Regions from separate parts of the Gordonia sp. J1A genome, predicted to be linked through region 3. Evidence: predicted binding sites of a transcription regulator. Region 3 holds the regulator's gene; each other region holds the start of a gene.
The links. The regulator LexA, encoded in region 3, represses DNA repair genes until DNA is damaged. The targets are predictions, from matches to a motif close to CGAACANNTGTTCG.

Region 1: ACZ5QD_RS07250 (SAV_6107 family HEPN domain-containing protein) is a predicted target of LexA. The motif match lies at 1,516-1,529, and genes of this name have one in related genera.
Region 2: ACZ5QD_RS11570 (HNH endonuclease signature motif containing protein) is a predicted target of LexA. The motif match lies at 3,189-3,202, and genes of this name have one in related genera.

Annotation. Positions count from the first base shown of each region.
Region 1 is NZ_AP041607.1:1,553,547-1,560,739, reverse strand. Features, by position in the region: gene ACZ5QD_RS07260 (LppM family (lipo)protein) at 1-663, opposite strand, end outside; gene ACZ5QD_RS07255 (GNAT family N-acetyltransferase) at 742-1,410, opposite strand; gene ACZ5QD_RS07250 (SAV_6107 family HEPN domain-containing protein) at 1,748-2,281, shown strand; gene ACZ5QD_RS07245 (DUF3040 domain-containing protein) at 2,414-2,824, shown strand; gene mraZ (division/cell wall cluster transcriptional repressor MraZ) at 3,280-3,717, shown strand; gene rsmH (16S rRNA (cytosine(1402)-N(4))-methyltransferase RsmH) at 3,967-4,995, shown strand; gene ftsL (cell division protein FtsL) at 5,001-5,813, shown strand; gene ACZ5QD_RS07225 (peptidoglycan D,D-transpeptidase FtsI family protein) at 5,836-7,193, shown strand, end outside.
Region 2 is NZ_AP041607.1:2,472,598-2,479,790, forward strand. Features, by position in the region: gene ACZ5QD_RS11560 (DUF445 domain-containing protein) at 1-582, opposite strand, end outside; gene ACZ5QD_RS11565 (TetR/AcrR family transcriptional regulator) at 725-1,510, shown strand; gene ACZ5QD_RS11570 (HNH endonuclease signature motif containing protein) at 1,547-3,091, opposite strand; gene ACZ5QD_RS11575 (sigma-70 family RNA polymerase sigma factor) at 3,228-4,199, opposite strand; gene ACZ5QD_RS11580 (VOC family protein) at 4,251-4,691, opposite strand; gene ACZ5QD_RS11585 (MOSC domain-containing protein) at 4,801-5,331, opposite strand; gene ACZ5QD_RS11590 (nuclear transport factor 2 family protein) at 5,336-5,710, opposite strand; gene ACZ5QD_RS11595 (LysR family transcriptional regulator) at 5,782-6,660, shown strand; gene ACZ5QD_RS11600 (multidrug effflux MFS transporter) at 6,676-7,193, opposite strand, start outside.
Region 3 is NZ_AP041607.1:897,228-904,420, reverse strand. Features, by position in the region: gene hrpA (ATP-dependent RNA helicase HrpA) at 1-2,252, shown strand, start outside; gene nrdR (transcriptional regulator NrdR) at 2,306-2,755, opposite strand; gene ACZ5QD_RS04220 (LysM peptidoglycan-binding domain-containing protein) at 2,778-3,323, opposite strand; gene lexA (transcriptional repressor LexA) at 3,507-4,166, shown strand; gene ACZ5QD_RS04210 (putative PEP-binding protein) at 4,193-5,911, opposite strand; gene ACZ5QD_RS04205 (DeoR/GlpR family DNA-binding transcription regulator) at 6,051-6,821, shown strand; gene ACZ5QD_RS04200 (1-phosphofructokinase family hexose kinase) at 6,818-7,193, shown strand, end outside.

The DNA.
Region 1 (7,193 bases), 660 kb from region 3:
CAGCAGGAACATGAACCAGGTCCAACTGGGCACGGCGGCGGTCGCCGGATCCGCGTACTCCGAATCGGCCTGCAGGTCGACGTTCTGTCCCGGGGTGGGCGTCCAGACCACCGTGTCGTCGCCCGCCTGATGACCGTTGGTCGCGACCACCTCACCGCCGAACGTGATCGACAGGGAGAAGTACACGCTGCCGGGATCGGCGTCCGTCAGCGAGGCCGAGCCGCGGAAACGGACGATGTCGCCGCTGCGGGACGATTTGAGATGGACCGTCGCGGACGGGTCGGGGAGGGCGGCGGCGATGATGTCGCCGAGCTGGCTGAACTGACCCGCAGAGAGTCTGTCGAAGGTGAGCTCGGAACCGACCTTGCCGTCGGGCGACGGCGCGGCCTGTCCGCCGGGGCGCGAACTCTGCGTCGACGGGGCGGGTACGGCACTGCTCTCATCCGACTTCTCCGGGAAGTCGGTGGTCCAGACCTGGCCGCTGAGCGAGGCCGGGATGTCGAAGGACGGCTTCTGCGGATGCTGATCCGGTGACGTGGCGATGATGACCGTGCCGGAGAACTGGTCGCCGACCGTGGTCGACTTGGTGAGACAACCGGTGAGCACGGGGATCAGTGCCAACAGTCCGGCTAGGGCGAGCGCGGTGCGGCGGAACGAGGTCACCGACTCATCGTGCCAGAAGAGATGCGCCAACCTGCGCAGTGTCGTCATCGGTGCGTCGGACGGACCGCGGGCGGCCGGTCATCGCGGCGGGGGACCGGCGTCCGGAAGAGGGAGCGGGCGTCCGAGGAAGGCGAACGGCCGGGCGTCTCCGGCGAAGGTGAAGTGCCGCAGGACATCCTCGAAGCCGAGGCGGCGGTAGAGGCCCCAGGCGCGATTGGCCTCACCCTGGACTTCGGGCGTCGAGAGGAGGACCTTGCTCTCCGGTCTGCCCGAGAGCAGCGATGTCAGGAGCCGTTGGCCGACGCCGCGGCCCTGACCGGCCGGATGCACATGCAGTTCGGTGAGTTCGAAGTAGTCGCGCATGAACTCGCGCGCGTCGGCGGGCCGGGTTCCGGCCTGTAGCAGTCCCGAATACAGCTGGCGGTTCCACCACTGGTCCGGTGCACCGCGGTAGCCGTACGCCACCCCGACGAGGATCTCGCGATCCGAGAGCGCCAGCGGTGCGCGCACGCGCAGCCGGGAGTACGTGGGCCGGAGCGAGTCGAGCGCGGACAGCGTCGCGAACGCGCCGAAAGCCGACCACCCGGGGCGCGCGATGTGATCGCGCCACAGCGGCAACCGGTGGGCTTCGCTTCCGCGGGGGTAGTGCATGGCGGTGATGTAGGTGTGCACAGCGGGATCGAGCCACAGGTGTGCCAGATCGGCCGGGAGGGGCGCGACGCGGATCGGGGAGGCGTCCAGTGACATGCCCGTTCCCTTCGTCGTCGGCTCGATTCGTCTGCGGCTGCCAGACTCTGGGAGCGTAGCGGCACTTGCCCATCGGCGTTCACACCGGCTACGGTTGACGCCTGTCGAACTGATGTTCGTATCGGTTGGGCGGTCCAGTGGCCCGGCGATGGGGAAGACATCGCCGGGCCACCGATCATCGGTGACGGGGTCCGCTGTCGAAGTCTTCGCGGGAGTGCCGGCGCCGTGCGACGGCCGGCCGTCGGGCCCGTCGTCGCAACACCTTCTTTGTCGTACCCCTCTGTCATGGTGTCGTCACGAGCCCGACAGAGCCGGGCGCCGACACGGAGGAGTTGGGATGGAGCGGTCAGCAGAACGGTCCGGGCGGCAGTTCGCCGGGTTGCATCTCGCACCCGCCCCGTCGGTGTCCGGTGCACAAGCCGATCACGGAGTCGACCCGCACGTGGTGCACCGCAGCCGCGATCTCCTGGATCGGGCAGAGGACCTGTTCGAGCAGGCGGCGTCGGTGGACGACGACGGGGCCGAGCGATTCCGGCTGTTCTATCTCGCGGCGATCCGAGCCGCCGGCGCGGTGCTGGAGATCTACGAGCCCTCGGGCCGCGTCCGCCGACGCCGCGGTGCGGCGGACGCGTGGAGTCGGATCAAGGAGCGTGCTCCCCAGTGCCGGGAACTCGCCGACTATTTCGGCGAACTCTCGACCATGCGCTCGCACGTCGAGGCGGGGCTGGTGCGCGCCGTCGATTCCACGTTCTGCGCGCGCGTGGAGCGCCGTGCGGTCGCGTTCCTGGACGTGGCCGACGCGACGCTGCTGGCGTACGAGCAGGGGAAGCTCACCTCGAAGCGTCCGGCGGCGCGCGGAACCGTCGCTTGAGTGCGCGGGATGATCGGCGTGATTGTGAACGCATCGTCGGCCAATGGTGGTCGAAGGGCGCTCGGGCTCGTACTATTGACATAGAGAGGCGAGAAGACGAAATCCTCGCCACGATCCAGTAAGGGAGGAGCGGTGCCGCTTTCAGAGCACGAGCAGCGCATGCTCGATGAGATAGAGAGCGCTCTCTACGCCGAAGACCCGAAGTTCGCGTCGAGCGTCACCCGCCACAAGGTGCGCTTGCCGAACGCGCGTCGTCGGATCGTGGTCGCTCTCGGGTTCCTCGCTGGACTCGCATTGCTGGTCGGCGGAATGATGGTCGACGTCGAGGTCGGCGGACTGAAGATCCTCAGCTTCGTCGGATTCCTGCTGATGTTCGGGGCCGCGGTCTTCGGCCTGATGGCTGGCCGCGGGCGGATCTCGGGTCCCGACGGCGCCTCCTCGTCGAAGAAGTCCGGAAAGGCCGCGAGCGGTCACGGCTCGTTGAGCCGACGGATGGAGGATCGCTTCAACCGTCGCTTCGAGCGGGACGACCGCGATCTGTAGAACCGGCCGTCGGCACCGGCGGCTGACGGCCTGACGCGCCCTGCGTCGACAACGATCTCCCTGGCGGGGTCGCAACTTCCGAAAGGAAGATGCGGCCCCGTTTTTCGTATCTCGGGAACGTCTGTCTCCGGGGTGTCCCCACAGCGTCCCACCCCGTCTCCCCACAGCGTCCCACCTCGTCTCCCCACAACGCCCCACCTACCGCTCTTGGTTGGTCTCACCAGTCACTTCGTTACCTTTTGACCCCTTTCGTAACGACACTAGTGAGCTGCGACACGTCAATGATTGCTGAGAATCCAGTGAAGCTTAGGCACTCTGACCTGCGCATATAGTTGATGGTGGGGAAACGGTGGGGCCTGCGGGGTGGAATGTGGTGGAAAGTGGGGTAGTGTGGGCATTACTGGGCGAGGGGGATACCGGAACCGCCGAACCCGGAAGGGTGAGGAGGTGTCGACGTGGCTCGTTTCGTCGGCACCTACACGCCCAAGCTCGATGACAAGGGGCGACTGACGTTGCCCGCGAAGTTCCGCGACGCGCTGGCAGGAGGAGTCATGGTCACACGCAGCCAGGACCGCAGCCTGTCGGTGTACCGGGCAGAGGAGTTCGACGCGATCGCCGAGAAGGCGGTCACCGCGTCGCGCAACGACCCGGAGGCCCGCGCTTTTCTGCGGTACTTCTTCGCCGGCGCCGACGAGCAGCGGCTCGACGGGCAGGGCCGCGTCAACCTCTCGGCCGAGCATCGCGACTACGCGGGGCTCACCAAGGAGTGCGTCGTCATCGGCTCGTACGACCACCTGGAGATCTGGGACGCGCAGAGCTGGCGCGACTACCAGGCCCAGCACGAGGAGGCGTTCTCCAACGCGGGATCGTCCGCCCTCGACTCGATCCTGTAACGGGATCGCGTCGACACACGTGAATTGAACATTCGGAGATCACGACTGCTGCGGTGAGTCGAGGCCTCGGCCCGATCGACCCTGACGTACTTCCCCAACGCCAGGTGCGCTCGGGCGGGGACCCCGTCTCATCGCAGGCCCACACCGCCGCAGTTCCACGGCATCGATGCCGGTGGTCTCCGGAGCGTCGCAGGGGGCGACGCCCAGAAGTTATCGGCACGGTTCTCACGGCAGCAGGGAGGGAGCGGGGTGAACGCACCGCGGCAAGGCGAACACGGACACGTTCCGGTGATGGCTGATCGCATGTTCGCGCTGCTGGAACCGGCTCTCACCCGTCGGTCGCCCGACGGCGGTGGCGCGGTCCTGGTGGACGGCACGCTGGGCGCCGGCGGCCACACAGAGTACTTCCTCGAACGCCTGGCGGGCCTGCACGTCGTCGGCATCGACCGCGACACATCGGCGATCGGCATCGCCTCCGAGCGTCTGCATCGCTTCGGAGACCGCGTGGAGTTCCACCACAATCGTTACGACGAGATCGAGTCGGTGGTCGCCGCCACCGGACGCGACGAGGTCGACGGGGTGCTTCTCGACCTCGGGGTCTCGTCGATGCAGCTGGACCGGGCCGAACGCGGGTTCGCGTACGCCGTCGACGCACCGCTGGACATGCGGATGAATCCCGACGACGAGCTGACAGCGGCTGACGTCCTCAACACCTACGACCACGGCTCTCTCGCCCGAGTGCTCAGCGAGTACGGCGAGGAGCGGTTCGCGGGGAAGATCGCCTCGGCAGTGATCCGGGAACGCGCCAAGGAGCCGTTCACCACCAGCGGACGTCTCGTGGAGCTCCTGTACGCCACCATCCCGGCGGCGACCCGGCGGACCGGTGGCCATCCGGCCAAGCGGACCTTTCAAGCGCTCCGGATCGAGGTGAACCACGAACTCGACTCATTGCGCGGGGTGATCCCGGCGGCGCTCGAAGTACTCGCGGTCGGCGGCCGGCTCGCCGTGATGAGCTACCAGTCGCTCGAGGACCGAATTGTCAAGCGCGACTTCGCCCGTGCGGTGGAGAACACCACCCCGGCCGGCCTGCCGGTCGATCTGCCGGGGACCGCCCCGCGGTTCTCGCTCGTCACTCGCGGAGCCGAACAGGCAGACGCGGCCGAACGTGCGGCCAACCCGCGTTCGGCCCCTGTCCGGATCCGGGCCATCGAACGTATCGCACCGAACCACCCCGCGGGTCGCGGCGGCGGGACCGCAGACGGAAGGGGAGCACAGTGACGCTTGTGGACACTCGCACCGCCACCGGACCACGCGAGGGTTCCGACCGTCAGCGTCGACGGCGCACCGGCGCCGCGGCGAGCGAGCGTCCGTCGCGATCCAAGGCGGCCCAGCGGGCTCTCGATCGGCGCACTCGCCGTGAGCGCACCGGAGCCCGGCTGCCGATGACCGGGCGCCGCATCGCCGGAGTCCCGCTCGTGGTGCCGATCCTGGTCCTGGTGATGGGCGCCCTCGCGCTGACTCTGTTCCTGACAACCAAATCGGCGCAGGACTCGTACTCGATCGACGCGCTCCGCAAGGAGAACCAGGAGCTGCAGGCCCGTGCCGCCGAGTTGAAGGCGGCAGCCGACGCAGGCGACCAGGCGCCCGCGATCGCGCGGGCGGCCGCTCGCCAGGGGATGGTCCCGGCGTCGAACGCCGCCGAGATCATCGTCGGAGCAGACGGCAAGCCACGGCTCCGCGGCACTCCCACACCGGCGACCGGCAGCCCGCTTCCGGACCTGAACCCGGCGCCGGACCCCGTCGAGAAGATCGACAAGAACAAGGTCGACGATTCCGAGGGACTCGGTGGCGAACAATCGCAGAGTGCACCGCCGCGTACGGCGACCACTCCCGCTCCGGCGCCGTCGACGCCTGCGCCGAACCCGCGGCCGGCGCCGAACCCCCGCCCGTCCTCGGTCCCGACATCGCAGTCTCGGACGAATCCGGCACCCCAGACCTCGGTGCGCCCGGATGTCCGGAATCGGGTGAGTCGGCCCACCGATGTGGCGTCTCCGACGACCGCCACGCCGCCCGCCAATACCGCGCCCGCGCGTTGATGCGCGCGACAATCGGAAGATCATGACCCGCACCCGTACACCGCGCGCAGCCGAGGCGAGGGCGGGAGGCCGCCCGTCCGGCGCGTCGTCGAACGGCACCGGAACGCCTCCGCCCAAGCCTCCCCGTCCCTCCGAACGTTCCGGTTCGGGGCCGTCGGGGTTCGTCGTCCGCCAGCGGATCCTGACCGTGCTCGTCGCGGTGGTCGCTCTCGTGATCGCGGGCCGGATGCTGTACGTGCACGTGATCGCGGCCGACTCCATCTCGGCGCAGGCCTCGCAGCAACGATCGATCACCCAGGAACTGCCTGCGGTGCGGGGGAGCATCGTCGACCGCAACGGACGCCTGCTGGCACACACCGACGACGCACGGGCACTGACCTTTCAGCCGAAGGCCGTACGCAAGCAGATCGCCGAGGAACACAAGAAGGATTCGACCGTCCCGGACGTTGACGTGCGCCTCAAGCAGATCGCCGACGGCGTCTCGTCGGCCCTCGGCGGCAGCATCGCGTCCGACGATCTGCTGGCACAGATGAAGTCGGACAAGGACTTCGTCTACCTCGCCCGCCTGGTGTCGCTGGACGTCACGAAGAAGATCCAGGACGAGTTCCCCGAGGTCGGCGCCGAGCGGCAGAGCAACCGCCTGTATCCGGGCGGTTCACTCGCCGCCAACCTGGTCGGCGATGTGAACTTCGACGGCAACGGCCTGATCGGCCTCGAATCGTCGCTCGACTCCGTGCTCGCAGGCACCAACGGCACCGAGACCTTCGACCGCGGCCGCGACGGCGCGGTGATCCCCGGCAGCAAGCGCAACGTCCATCCGGCCGTCGACGGAGAGACCGTGCACCTCACGATCGACTCCGACCTCCAGTGGTTCGTGCAGAGCCAGGTGAACCTGGCGAAGGACAAGTCGGGCGCGCACAACGTCTCCGCCGTGGTGCTCGACTCGCACACCGGCGAAGTGCTGGCGATGGCCAACGACAGCACCTTCGACGCCTCGCGGCCGCTCTCGGAGCAGCAGAAGGCCGATCTCGGCAACCGGTCGGTGACCTCGCCCTTCGAGCCCGGGTCGGTGAACAAGATCGTGACCGCTTCCGCGGCCATCGAATACGGGGTCACCACCCCGGACGAGGTGCACCAGGTGCCGGGGTCGATTCGGATGTCGGGTATCACCGTCAACGACGCGTGGGTGCACGGCACCGCGCCCTACACCACCACCGGCATCTTCGGGAAGTCGTCCAACGTCGGCACACTGATGCTGGCGCAGAAGGTCGGTGAGCGGCGGTTCGCCGACATGCTCGACCGCTTCGGGCTCGGTCAGCGCACCGGAGTCGGCCTCCCCGGCGAGAGCCCCGGCGCGGTGCCCGCGCTGAGTCAGTGGTC
Region 2 (7,193 bases), 1.6 Mb from region 3:
GCCCAGCGCCCACTCGTGCGCGCGGTCGCAGGCGAGTTGGATCACCGGTTCGAGACGGCTCTCGGCGACGAGCTGCTCGAGGATGCGCCCGGCGGGCGGTGCCCACAGCGGTTCCGCCGCCCATTTGAGGGCGGCCTGTATGAGGCGTTCGACGTCCTCGTCGCGCAGCATCTCCGAGCAGAGCTTGAAGATCCTCGAGACCTCGTCGTTCACCCGCGGCTTGTTCGCCGGGTCGGCGAACCACGTGGAGACTCTGCGCGGCAGGTCGAGCGAGGCGACACGATCCTCGATCACCTCGCGGGTCATGAAGTTCTCCTGGACGAAGCCGCCGAGCTGGTCGCCGATCTGGTCCTTCTTCCGCGGGATGAGCGCGGTGTGCGGAATCGGCAGTCCGAGCGGCTGACGGAACAGCGCGGTGACCGCGAACCAGTCGGCCAACGCACCGACCATTCCGGCCTCGGATGCGGCGCGGACGAATCCGACCCACGCGGCCACGTCCGCTCCGTCCCGGTGTTCGAGCCAGCGCATGCAGAAGTAGATCACCGCGGCGCCGACCAGCAGGCCGGTCGCCACGATCTTCATCCGCCGCAGGTCGTGGGCTCGTTTCGCGTCCGCCTGCGTCAGTCCCGCGGGCACCGCCGGAGACTTCGGGGTGCGCTGTCGATGGTCCAAGGTTGACGACACTCGTCCAGTGTTCCGTACGAGCTACTAGGGTTTCCAGGTGATGCCGAACCCTCCGATACCCACGAGTGCCGCGCGCGCCGCCGTCAACGCGGCGGCGACGCTGACGCGCGAGCTCGAACAACGCATCCTGACGCCTGCGGTGGAAGCCGTCGCCTCCGACGGCCGTAAGCAGCGCTGGGAGAAGCACAAGCAGGAGCGACGCGCCGAGCTGACCGCGGGCACGGTGGAAGCGATCCGGGCTCTCGGCCCGGAGGTCGGAATGGACGACATCGCCCGCCACATCGGGGTGTCGAAGACCGTGCTCTACCGGTACTTCGCCGACAAGAACGACCTCGCCGCCGCCGTCACGCTCTGGTATGTGGAGACGACCGTGATGCCGCGACTCATCGACGCGCTGTCGGGCGACATCGGCGACTACCGCCTGGTTCAGGCCGTCATCAGCGTGTACGTGGAGACGGTGTCGTCGGATCCCAATGTCTACCGGTTCACGATGGCGCGGCCGTCGGGCAGCCGTCCGGTCGCCGCCGAGGCCGAGAAGATCTTCGCGGGGGCCCTCGAATCGACGCTCGAGGCGCGATTCGCGGCCCGCGGCGCCCAGACTCGCGGCGCCCGCACTTGGGCACGCGCGATGGTCGGGGCCACCACCGTCGCCGTTGAGGAGTGGATCGCCGTCCCGGACCGGACCTCGCAGGATCTGGCCGAGGAACTGACGATGCTCGTCTGGGGCGGCATCGTCGGCGTGGTGGGCGCGGGTGGCGATCCGGCCTGCTTCGCAGCCGATCCCCCACAGCTCCCTCCGGACGAAGGGCATCCGCCCGCCGGGTGACCGGGCGCAGACCGGGAGGCTCTCCGCGACCACGGCTCAGGCCGCCGCGTGTCCCGGCCGGGACTCGCGATCGGGTTGGGCCGCGGCCTCCGGCGGCGGATGCTCGCGGCGATGCGGAACGGGAACTTGTTGATCCTCCCGTGGGTGCAGGTGCCGTGCCTGCCCGGCGTGGTGGACGGGGTTCAGGCGCCAGGGGTGATCGGTGGTGGCCGGTCGCCAGCCCATGCGTCCGGCATCGGGTCCGTCGGGGAGGATGGTGGTCTCCCATTGGCCGCGGTTGGTGCCGACGGCGCGGTTGTGGCGCCCGCACGCGGCGCCGAGAGCATCGATGTCGGTGCGCCCTCCCGGGGTGATCCAGTCCGGTGCATGATGGGCCTGAGTTTGCGCGAAGGGGCGGTCGCAGCCGGGGGCGGTGCAACCGCGGTCGCGGGCGAACAACGCCAACCGCTGCGCTCTACTCGCACACCGCGCACCACGACCCTGGTAGAGGACCTCGCTGGTGTGATTCCGGAAGACCGCCAGATGCGGCACAGCCTCGGCAGCGAGCCGCACGAGTTCACCGATCGGAACACGGCTACCTGTCGCGGTCAACGCGATTCCGGCATGCGCGGCGAGTTCCTGATCGGTGACGGTGATGACCAACTCCGCCGGTATCCGACTCGGTGCACCCAGCCCGCCGCGGGCGAGAACGTAATCACACAACGCCAGCAACGCATCGTGCGTGCGCTGAGCGGCACTGCGCAGATCCCGACCCCGCGCCGCCGCCAAAGCCTCGGCGTCGATGCCGTCGGCGTCAATGGTTCCAGTCGGCGAATCCGGGTCGGCGGGATTGTTCATCCCGGGTGCGGCCCAGGCGGTCAAGATCACCTCGAACTTCGCCCGCAACTCCGGAGTCATCGCGCCGCGGACTCTGCTCATCAACTGCCGATCCTGCGGGAGGATCGTGATTCCGCGTTGGCGTTGCCGGTCGACGTGATCGCTCTCCTGACCATCGGGGTCCAGGTGAGCGAGCAGCCGGTCACCGACCTTGCCCAGATCATCCGGATTCAACCCAGCCGCAGCCTCGGCCAACTCCGCCTCGGCACGGGCTTTGACCTCCGGCGAGATACAGCCGGGCACTTTCGCCAAAACGCCCGAGATCACCAACGCGTGTTCGGCGCCGACAGTCCCGCCCGCCACCGCGGCAGCGGTCGCCGGCTTGCGCGGAGGCAGGGTCTGCCCCTGGAAGTTCGAGAACTCACCGATCGCCTCAGCCATCCGCAACCGCCGACCCGCCTCCCGGGTCCCCAGCCGCAAGCCCTGTGAGAGGTATTGGTACGGATTCAGATAGCCGGCGGTGCGGTGCGCGTTGCGGTCGGAGACCTCCACCAGCAGCGCCGCGGAGATGCCGTCCCAGCGTCGCCGAATCCGTTCGGCAGTCTGTGTGTGGGCCAGCAGTTCCGGTTCGGTCTCCGGCGACAGGGAGGTCTCGGCGAGTTTGACCGCCGCGGCATCGATCAGGGCGAGTAGTTCGGCGGGCCGCCCCGGCAGCGCACCGGTGGCAACGACAGTCGCGATCGAATCGGTGATCGGACCGCTCATCACTGCCACCTCCCCCGAGTGTTTCAGCTGGTCAAACCATGTTTTCTTGACCTACCAGAACTCTACCAACGGGGTATGACAGAACACATTAGGGAATCGATCATATGTGCCAATCTGCCTCAGCCAGTCCCCACCCTCACCGGTCCTCAGCGGCGCCCGACAGCGTCTCCGGCAGGCCCGCCAGCGAGAACAGTTCGGGCTCGAAGAAGGCACCGACGTGCGCCACCCGACCGTCGACGATCGTCAGGACATCGAGTTGGAAACGACGCCAGACGTCGCCGTCGCGCATGAACATCCCGGCCGCCGGCAACCCGTTGCAGGACGTCTTGATCATCCTGATGTCGCCGGCTTCCTTGGCCGGGCACTGGCTGAGGGTGAGCACTCCGATGTTCTCGGCGCCGAGATACCAGCCCGGGAACGGCGGCATCTCCCACACCGCATCGGCGGCGAGCACGTCCACCACGCCGGGGATGTCGTGCCGCTCGAAAGCAGCGCAGAACTCGTCCCACACCTGCCGCTCGTGGTCGGACAGTTCCGCGACGCGCCGACCCTCTAGCCGGGTGCCCTCGCCGACCGCCCTGCGTGCGCGCGACAACGCGCTGTTGGCCGCCGCGACTGTCATGTCGAGTGCTTCGGCGGTCTCGGCCGCACTGAACGCGAGCACGTCGCGCAGAATCAACGCCGCGCGCTGACGCGCCGGAAGCTCCTGCATGGCGGCGACCATCGCCAGCCCCACCGACTCCCGCGCCGTCACCGTCGACGCGGGATCGCCCAGCGCGCCGTCCGGCAGCGGCTGCAGCCACGGGATCTCATGGTTCGGGATCACCGGTTCACGGGGATCGGAGGCCTCGGTGCCCAACCCGCTCGGCAGAGGCCTCCGCGCCCGGCTCTCCAGGGCGTTGAGACAGGTGTTGGTCGCGATCCGATACATCCACGTGCGGACCGACGACCGTCCTTCGAAGCTGTGAAAGGCCTGCCACGCACGCAGATACACGTCCTGCAGCACATCTTCGGCGTCGGTGGCCGATCCCAGCATGTGATAGCAGTGCACGAGAAGCTCGGCGCGCAGGGCACTGGTGGCCGCTTCGAAGTCACGGTCGTCGGTCATCGCCTCGTCAACTCCTCCGCCGCTCCTGAGCGGTCACTGGTGTCCCGGTCGTCACTGCGCCTGCTGCTGCGCGGCGTACGCCTCAGGTCCGGTCTCCACCGCGGCCGGATCCATCCACATGATCTCCCAGCCGTGGCCGTCGAGATCGTAGAACGAGCTTCCGTACATGAACCCGTGGTCTTCCACGTCCCCGGCCGTCGCACCGGCTTCCAGGGCCTTGCTCACGATGCCGTCCACCTCCTCACGGCTCTCCGCGCTCAGGCACAGGATCGCTCCGCTGGTGGTCGTGGCGTCGATGATCTGCTTGGTGGGCACGAAACTCTGGTAGAAGTCGCGGCGCAGCAGCATCGCGACGATGGTCTCGCCCAGCACCATCGCGGCGGCGTTCTCATCGGTGAAGCGGTCGTCGAACGTGTATCCCATCTTCCCGAAGAACTCCCGGGACGCGTCCAGGTCGGCGACGGGCAGGTTCACGAAGATCATCTTGTGCATCGGGGTCTCCTTGCAGTCTGCGGCGTCCCTCTCGGAGGCCGTCATAGAGATAGACAGCCCGGCCCGGCAGAACTGATCGGTCGACGCGAGATCTATTTCCGCGAAGAGCTCACAGATCCCGGATCGCGGGGGCGTCCGGGACGGTCAGCACCTCGATCGGATCGCCCGCGGTGATCGTTCCTCGCTCGACGACGCGCAGGTAGGGCCCCACGCGGCGGGCCTGAGCGAATCGTTTCACCCACCCGCGGCCGTCTTCGCCCATCCATCGTGCGAACGTCTGACAGGGGATCCGCGGCGACGTGACCTCGACGATCACCTTCTCGCCGATACGCCATCGCTCACCGATCCGCGCACCGTTCACATCGATTCCGACCGTCCGCAGGTTCTCCCCGAAGAAGCCGGGCGGAATCTCCCGGCCGAGCTCGGCCGCCCAGTAGTCGGCGTCCTCCTGCGCATAGACGTACAGCGCCTTGTCCGGGCCGCCGTGATGCTTGCGATCGGCCTGCACATCGGCGAACGCCCCGTATTCGCCGATCCGGACCGGCCCGCTGACCGGCCGCTTGTCGATGGCCGTGGTCCCCACACTGCCTGGATCCGGATGCAGGGCTGCTACGACGCAGATCGCGGTGACTTCGGCCATGCGGTCAGCCTACGGCGAGGATCTCCCGGGGATCGAAGGTGACGTTCACACGAGTGATGAGGCCGGCCTCGACATGCGTCCAGTTCACGACCGCGGTCGGAGGCGCCCCGGCCATGCCGAGATCGAACCAGGTGATGACGTCGGTGTCGTCGGCGAGCCGTTTGCGGATCTCGAGGCTGTCGGTCCCGGCCGCCATGCCGTTCAGCCCCTGCAGGAACTCATCGGGTCCGGATGCCGTGCCGAGAACTCCGACGAACTCGCAGTCATCCGCCAGATGAGGCCGCAGGTCGGAGAAGTCCTTGCGCCGCCAGCAGTCGACGTAGAGTTCCGCGATCTGGAGCGGAGTGCGTGCGGGGACGGCAGATGATGTATCAGTCATGTCTTCACTGTCCGCCCGCATACGGGTATACGTCCAACAGCTGGTACTTCTGCGAACTAGAATCACTGATTATGGAGTTGCACCAGCTGCGATATCTCGTCGCGGTCGCCGACCACGGCTCGTTCACCGCCGCCGCCGAGGAGTTGCTGGTCAGCCAATCGGGAGTCAGCGCCCAGGTCGCCAAGCTGGAGAAGGAACTCGGGCATCGCCTTCTCGACCGCTCCGGCCGGACCGTCGTCCCGACCGCGGAAGGCGATGAGATCCTGGTCCACGCGCGCGCAGTCGCGCGGGCGGTCCAGGCGGTCCGGACCACCGCTGACGAGCTCACCGGTCTCGTCCGCGGGCACGTTCGGCTGGGCACCGTGATCGGCTGCACCATCCCCGGCTACCTGCGTGGGTTCGCCGACTTCCGGAGTGCCCACCCCGACGTCTCGGTCACCGTCACCGAGGACAGCTCCGACCGGCTGATCGCCGATCTGGAACTCGGCCGGCTCGACGTCGCGGTGGTGGCGCACGCCGCACCGCTGCCGGCCGCCCTCGGACCTCGCACCCTGATTCGCGAGCCGTTGGCGGCCGTGGTTCCGAACCGTCATCCGTGGGCCGACTACGACCGTGTCCCGCTGTCGGAACTCGCCGACGTCACCGTGCTCTCGCTCCCCGAGGGCACCGGTGTCCGGGCGGCCCTCGCCGAGACCGCCGCAGCCGAGCAGGTGCCCATCGTTCCGGCCGTGGCAGCGCATTCGCCCTCCGCGGTGCTGGCGCTCGCCGAACTCGGCAGCGGCGTCGGACTGCTCACCGCGTCGATGGCCGCCGGCCATCCGGGGGTGGTAGCGATCCCGGTGGCGCGCTCGCGGCAGACGTCGCTCTCGCTGGCCCGCCGACCGGACCCCTCCGCGGCAGCCCGGGCCATGACCGCAGCGCTCGCCCGCCGGCTCACCCCCGCGCAGTGATCTGCGACCCGGCGGTCAGCGGATCGTAGTCGCGAACGACCCTGCGGCCAGAACGGTGCAGCCGAACACGACGATCGCCATCGGCGTCGCGCTGGCCTCCCCACCGATACCGACCAGAGGCGAGACGATCGCACCGACCGTGAACTGAAGGGACCCGAGGACCGCGGAGCCGGTGCCCGCGCGCTCCCGGACCTCGCCGAGTGCCAACGCGGTCGCGTTGCCCGCAGTGAAACCGAAACTCGAGGTGAGGCAGAACATCAGCACGAGCAGCAGCCAGTGGACGCCGGGCACGGCCAGTGCGACGACCAGCATCGCGACGCCCACAGCCGAGAGCACGGCCACTCCCGCGGCGAGCAGGGCGTGCGGGCGGAACCGCCCGAGAAGCCGGTTGTTGGTCCACCCCGCGATACCGATGCCCACCGCGTTCACGGCGAACAGCACCGAGTACATCCCGGGCGAGAATCCCATCACCTCTTGGATCACGAACGGCGAGGCCGAGATGTACGCGAACATCGCACCGAACCCGATGCCGA
Region 3 (7,193 bases):
CCGCCGCCCATCGCCGGCACGCGGTGCCGGGGTCGGAGTTCCTCGGGCACCTCAAGCTCTGGGAGTATCTGACGGCCAGGCGCGCGGAACTCTCAAGCAGCCAGTTCCGCAAGATGTGCGAGCGAGAGTTCCTGCACTTCCTGCGGATCCGCGAATGGATCGATCTGCACCGGCAGCTGCGGCGCACCGTCAGCGACCTCAAGTGGCAGATCCCGGACACCGAGGTGGACCCGGCAGCCGTTCATCGCAGCGTGCTCTCCGGCCTGCTGACCAACATCGGTGCGCGGCAAGGCGACTCACGCGACTATCTGGGCACCCGAGGCACGAAGTTCGCGATCTTCCCCGGATCCTTCCTCGCGAACAAACCGCCCGCCTTCGTCGTGGCCGCCGAACTCGTCGAGACCTCGCGCCTGTTCGCACACACCGTGGCCTCGATCGATCCGGCCTGGGTCGAGGAGTTGGCCGGCGACCTGGTGACGCGCACCTACTCCGAGCCGCACTGGTCCACCCGCCGCGGCGCGGTGATGGCGTACGAGAAGGTCAGCCTGTACGGAGTTCCCCTGGTGGCACAGCGCCGCGTGAACTACGGGTCGATCGACCCGAAGACCTCGCGCGAGATCTTCATCCAGGAGGCACTGGTCGCCGGACGCTGGCGTAACCGTCATGCGTTCTTCGCCCACAACGCCGAGTTGCTCCGCGACGCGTCCGAGACCGAACATCGCGCGCGGCGTAGGGACCTGCGCATCTCCGACGACGAGCTCTTCGAGTTCTACGCGGCGCGCATACCGTCCACCGTGGTGTCGACACGGCATTTCGACTCGTGGTGGAAGAAGGCGGGCCGCACCGATCCGGCGCTGCTCAACCTCCGGCCCGAGGACTTGCTCGGAGACGACGTCCCCACGGCCGCCGACTATCCGGCCGCCTGGCAGCAGGGCGAGACCCGCCTGGAGCTCCGCTACCACTTCGAGCCCGGCGCACCCGATGACGGCGTGACCGCGATCATCCCCGAGCCGCTCCTGGCACATGTGCGAGACACCGGATTCGACTGGCTCGTACCCGGGATGCGCGCCGAACTCGCGACGCAGCTGATCAAGTCGTTGCCCAAGGGCCTGCGCAAGTCCATGTCCCCGGCGTCCCGGTACGCCGAACTCGCTCTCAGCCGACTCTCGGTGCGCAGCGAGCCACTGCTCACCGGCCTGGCTCGCGAGCTGTCGTCGATCAGCGGGGTCACCCTGGCTCCGCGCGATTTCAATCCGTCGGCACTCCCCCCGCATCTGCGGATGCACTTCGCCGTCACCGGCACAGACGGCGCGATCATCGCGCGCGGCGACCGGCTCGCCGCGCTTCGCACCGACCTGTCTGCCGACGCCGACCGCGACCGCCGTGCGCCCCTGCACCGCGAATGGACCGCCGACGGTCTGGGCACCCTCGCCGACTCCGAGACGGCGACCGTTGCGGGACAGACGATCACCCGCTATCCCACGCTCGCGACCGTGCCGGGACAGGGCGTACGCATCGCGAAGGCCGCCACCTCCACCGAGCGCGACGCCGGCATCGCCGCCGCCGCCGGAGAACTCCTGCGACTCGCGATCGCGCCGCCCAGCCGCAAGCTGGCGTCGACTCTGCCGCCGCCGGCCAAGCTCGCGCTGAGCCAGAGCCCGTATCCGGACGTGGACGCGTTGCTGGCCGACTGCACGGCACGGGCGGTCACCGACACCCTGGCACGGGAGCCGGAGTTGGCCGCCCTGCGCAGTCCCGGTGACTTCGGCGCGCTCTCGGCGCGGCTGGGGCCGGTGATCCGGTCGCGCGCACCCGAGTACTTCGACGCCGCCGTCGCGGCGCTCGCCGAATACTCCCCGGTGCGCCGGGCCGTCGACGCCCGGTCCGGGACTCTCGCCGCCGACGACGTCTCCGATCAGGTCAACGATCTGATCTTCGACGGCTTCGTCGGCGCGACGGCATTGGAGCATCTGCGCTCGCTGCCGCGCTATCTGACCGCCGCGCGGCTGCGCCTCGAGTCCCTCAACACCGCCGCCGGCCGGGACAACGAGGCGATGGGCGCCATCGACAGGGTGGTGGCGGTCTGGAATAGGCGCCTCGCCCAGCTTCCGGCCGCACGCCACGAGGCGCTGAACGAGTTGGTGCAGTGGCGCCTGGAGGAACTCCGCGTGAGCCTGTTCGCTCAGCAGCTCGGCACCAACGGTCCAGTCTCCGAGCAGCGGATAATCAAGGCGATCGACAAGTTCAGCTGACTGCTCGGGGCGGTGGCTGACTGCTCGGACCGGTGGCGCCGGTGCCGTGAGTGTCAGTGACGGTCGCGGCGCAGCGAATCGATCTCGCGCTGGAAGTCGTCGGCCGACTCGAACGACCGGTAGACCGAGGCGAACCGCAGATAGGCCACCTCGTCGAGGTCGCGCAGCGGACCGAGGATCGCGAGACCGACCTCATTGCTCGGTATCTCGGCCGAACCCGACGAGCGCACGGTGTCCTCCACCTGCACCGCAAGCTTCGCCAGTGCGTCCTCGTCCACCTGACGGCCCTGGCAGGCGCGGCGCACGCCCTGCATCACCTTCTCGCGACTGAAGGGCTCGGAGATGCCGTTGCGCTTCACCACGGACAGCACAGCCGTCTCGACCGTGCTGAACCGCCGCCCGCATTCATTGCACGACCTGCGGCGACGGATCACCTGGCCGTCGTCGGCGACTCGGGAGTCGACGACACGGGTGTCGTCGTTCTTGCAGAACGGGCAGCGCATGCCATGACAATACCCGCCCGCCTCAGCCGTACTGCGGGGCGATAAGCGCTTGTCCGACATGCAGTCCCGATGTCTCGAGGCCGTTCAGGTCGCGCAGCTGGGCGATGACGCCCGCGGACGGCAACTCCGGAGCGATCCGCTCAGCGAGCGCGGTGAGCGACTCCCCCGACCGGACGTACACCACGTGCGTCGCCGCCGGCGACTCCGGCGTCGCCGCATCCTGGTAGCCCGCTCCGACGAGGGCGAGCAGCCACACCATGCCGGCGAGGGTGCCGCCGACCACCGCGGCCCCGGCCCACCGGCGCCTGCGGTACACCGCGGGCGACAGCGCGGTCCGGCCGGCCGGCGGCGCATCGAACATCACTCGCCGGTCCGCGACCGGGCGACGCCGCTCGGGGCGGCCGGTCGGGAAGCACGTTCCGCTCGAGTCGCCTCGCCCCGCTCCGCGTACTCCCCGATCACGGACCAGCGAGCCACGGACCACCGGGATGTCGCAGGTCATCGCCGACGCAGTGGAGTGCACAGCGGTGGCGCGTCCGGTCGGGGCGGGTGCCGTCCTCGTGCTCATGACTCGTCTCCAATCGATCGCGTGTTCGAAGAACTCTTGTTCGATAGTTAACACGAGGGGTCCGACAAACGCCGACACGCGTCGAACAATTGTTTGAGTTTTGTGACCTACTCAACTAGCCTTTGGACCATCGATCGAACACAGCTGACGAAAGGCCCGACCGTGACCGACACGCCCGATCCGATGCTCTCCACCGCGACGCTCGAGGCCTCATTGACCCAGCGTCAGCGCGAGGTGCTCGAGGTCATCCGTCAGTCGGTCCGCGAGCGCGGCTACCCGCCGAGCATCCGTGAGATCGGCGAGGCCGTCGGACTCACCTCCACGTCGTCGGTGGCCCATCAGCTCCGCACGCTCGAGCGCCGCGGCCTTCTCAAGCGCGATCCGCACCGTCCGCGTGCGGTGAACGTTCGGGACGATCAGCGGACACCGCCCTCGGGCGGTGCCGAGGCCGACGGAGAGTCACTCCCCACGCCGACCTTCGTTCCGGTGCTCGGCCGGATCGCCGCCGGCGGACCGATTCTCGCCGAACAGGCCGTGGAGGAGGTCTTCCCGATGCCGCGCGAACTGGTCGGCGACGGTTCCCTGTTCATGCTTCGCGTGGTCGGCGAATCGATGATCGACGCGGCGATCTGCGACGGCGACTGGGTGGTCGTGCGCCAGCAGAACGTGGCGGAGAACGGTGACATCGTCGCCGCGATGATCGACGGCGAAGCCACCGTGAAGACCTTCAAGCGCACCGACGGTCACGTCTGGCTCATGCCGCACAACGAGCATTTCGAGCCCATCCCCGGCGACGACGCCGCCATCCTCGGCAAGGTCGTCACGGTGATGCGCCGTATCTGAGGCGCCCGGCCGGCCTCAGCGGGACATCACACCTCGCCGGCCAGAACCGCGCGAACCGCCTCGCGCGCCTGTGACGGACTCGTCGCGGCGATCGCGGCGGACGCCGCATCGCGGCACTGATCCATGGTGACGGTACCCAGCTTCAGTCCCACCGCGGCCGACGCCGCAGGCGCGGACGACAACGACGTCACACCCATCCCGACCAGCACACATGCCAGCAACGGATCGGCAGCCGCCTCGCCGCATACGCCCACGGGCTTGCCCTGGTCCCGACCGGCGTCCCCGACCCGCTGTATCAGCGCGAGTACCGCCGGCTGCCACGGGTCGGTGAGCGCCGCCAGCTCCGGCGACATCCGGTCCGCCGCCATCGTGTACTGGGTCAGGTCGTTGGTGCCGATCGAGACGAAGTCCACTTCGGCGAGGATCGCGTCGGCGAGGATCGCCGCCGACGGCACCTCGATCATCACCCCCGGCACCAGACCGCGTTCCCGAACCCGCGCGGCGAATTCGCGCGCCTCGTCGACCGTGGCGATCATCGGTGCCATCACCCACGGCGTCGCACGGCCGTCGTCGCGCGCCGCCTCCGCCAGCGCATCGAGCTGGTTGTTGCGGATGTCCGGATACGTCTGCACGATGCGGTTGCCGCGGACTCCCATCGCCGGATTCGGCTCGTCGGAGTGGGCGACGAACTTCAGTGGCTTGTCCGAGCCCGCGTCGAGGGTGCGGATCACCACCTTGCGCCCGGGAAAGGCGTCGATCACCTCCCGGTAGAGCTCTACCTGCTGGGCGACGGTGGGCTCGGCCGCGCGGTCCAGGAAGGCCAGTTCGGTTCGGAACAGTCCGACGCCCTCCACCGGCGCCTGCGCCGCCGACCGAGCGGACACGCCGTCGGCCACGTTGGCCAGGATCGCGACCGCGTGCCCGTCCGCCGTGCGGCCCGGCCCACGCCAGGCCGCCGTCTCGGCTGCCCGCGTCGCCGCGGCCGTCACGGCGTCCGAGATGAGTCCGGCGTCCGGGGCGGCCCCCACCGTTCCCGCGTCCCCGTCCACGTAGCCCATGGCTCCGGAGGGGATCTCATCGAGTTCAGCGGCGGCGACCACGCACGGAATACCGAGTTGGCGAGCAATGATCGCCGTGTGGCTGCTGGGGCCGCCGAGCCGCATGCCCAGCCCGATGACGCGTGCCGGGTCCAGACCCGCGGTGTCGGCGGGCGCGAGGTCGTCGGCGAGCAGAATCGACGGTACGTCCGGCACGGGGATGCCCGGCTCCGAGAGCCCGAGGAGTTCGGCGACGACGCGGTCTCGGACGTCCAACAGATCGGTGACCCGTTCAGCCATGAGGCCGCCGAGCTTGGTGAACATCTCCACGAACTGCTCGGTGGCCGCAATCGCGGCGAGCGGCGCTCGAACGCCCTGCGCAATCGACTTGCCCGCGGCCGTCGCCCACCCGCGATCGCGCGCGAGACCGGCCGTGGCAGTCAGGACCTCGGCCGCGACGCCGGTGCTGTGGGAGGCCCGGTCGGCCAGCCGGTCGGCCACCACTCCGGCGGCGGCGGTGAAACGCTCCATCTCTGCGTCGCGGAGCTCCTCCGGAACGGGAGAGTCATCGATGGCGTCGAAGCCGGGTCGCGGTGCGGGTCTGATGATCGGTCCGTACGCGAGGCCACCGACCACCGGAGTACCGGAGACGATGACGTCGGCGCGGAACGGGTTCTCGGCAGGCACGGGAGAAGTCACCTCGGTCATGTGAGAGAGATTACAGAAAGTCCTTGACGTGTCAACACGTACCCATGTAAACAAAGATGTGTAACCAACCAAATCAACACAGATCCACATCTTTGCACGATCCCCATCGTTGCATGAGATCGGACAGTCGGGAGAGCAGATGTACGCGGAGGAACGCCAGTCGGCGATCGCGAACGAGGTCCGCCTGCGCGGCCGCGTCTCCGTAGCCGATCTCGCCGCGCGCTTCTCCGTGACCGGCGAGACCGTGCGCCGCGACCTGGCTATTCTCGCTCGCAGCGGCCATCTGGTGCGCGTCCACGGCGGAGCCGTACGCCTCGACGTCGCCGCAGTGGTCGACGAACCCGATCTGGTGGTTCGGGAGGAGACCCACCGAGGCGAGAAGAGCGCCATCGGTGCCGCTGCGCTGGCATTCCTGCCCGCCGACGGCGGTTCCATCGTGATCGACGCCGGGACCACCACTCTGCAGTTGGCTCTGTCCATCCCCGCCGACGCCCGCTTGACCTGCGTCACCAACAGCGTGCAGATCGCCGAGGTGGTGGCGGAGTTGCCCGGCTCCGGGGTGCTGCTGACCGGCGGCAGACTCCGGCCCAAGACCGGTGCCTCCGTCGGCGCCGACGCGATCGAGCGACTCTCGCGCATCCGTGCGTCGGTCGGCTTCCTCGGCACCAACGGTCTGTCGCTCGAGCACGGTCTGTCGACACCCGACGCCGACGAGGCCGCCACCAAACGCGCCATGATCGCGGCCTGCACGACGACGGTGGTCCTCGCCGACTCGTCCAAGATCAACCGGGAGGAACTGATGAGCTTCGGAACCCTGGAGGACGTCGATGTCCTCGTGACCGACGCCGGGATCGACTCGGCCTTCGCCGACGAACTGCGCGCCCACGAGATCGAGGTGGTGATCGCATGATCGTCACCGTCACCGCCAATCCGAGCACCGACCGTACGATCGAGCTCGCCGGACCGCTCCGGCGGGGCGAGGTGCACCGTGCGGCCCGCGTCGTCGACCAACCGGGCGGCAAGGGAATCAACGTCGCACGGGTGGTGCGGGCTGCCGGCCTTCCCACACTGGCCGTCCTGCCCGCCCGCGCCGACGACCCGTTCATCGACAGCCTGCGCGCCGTGGCCCTTCCGCACCAGGCGGTGTCGGCGGACGGGACGGTCCGGACCAACCTGACCGTGGCCGAACCGGACGGCACCACCACCAAGATCAACGACGCCGGAACGGCCGTCTCCGCCGAGGCCGGGGCCGCGCTGCGCACCACGATCCTGGCCCGTGCCG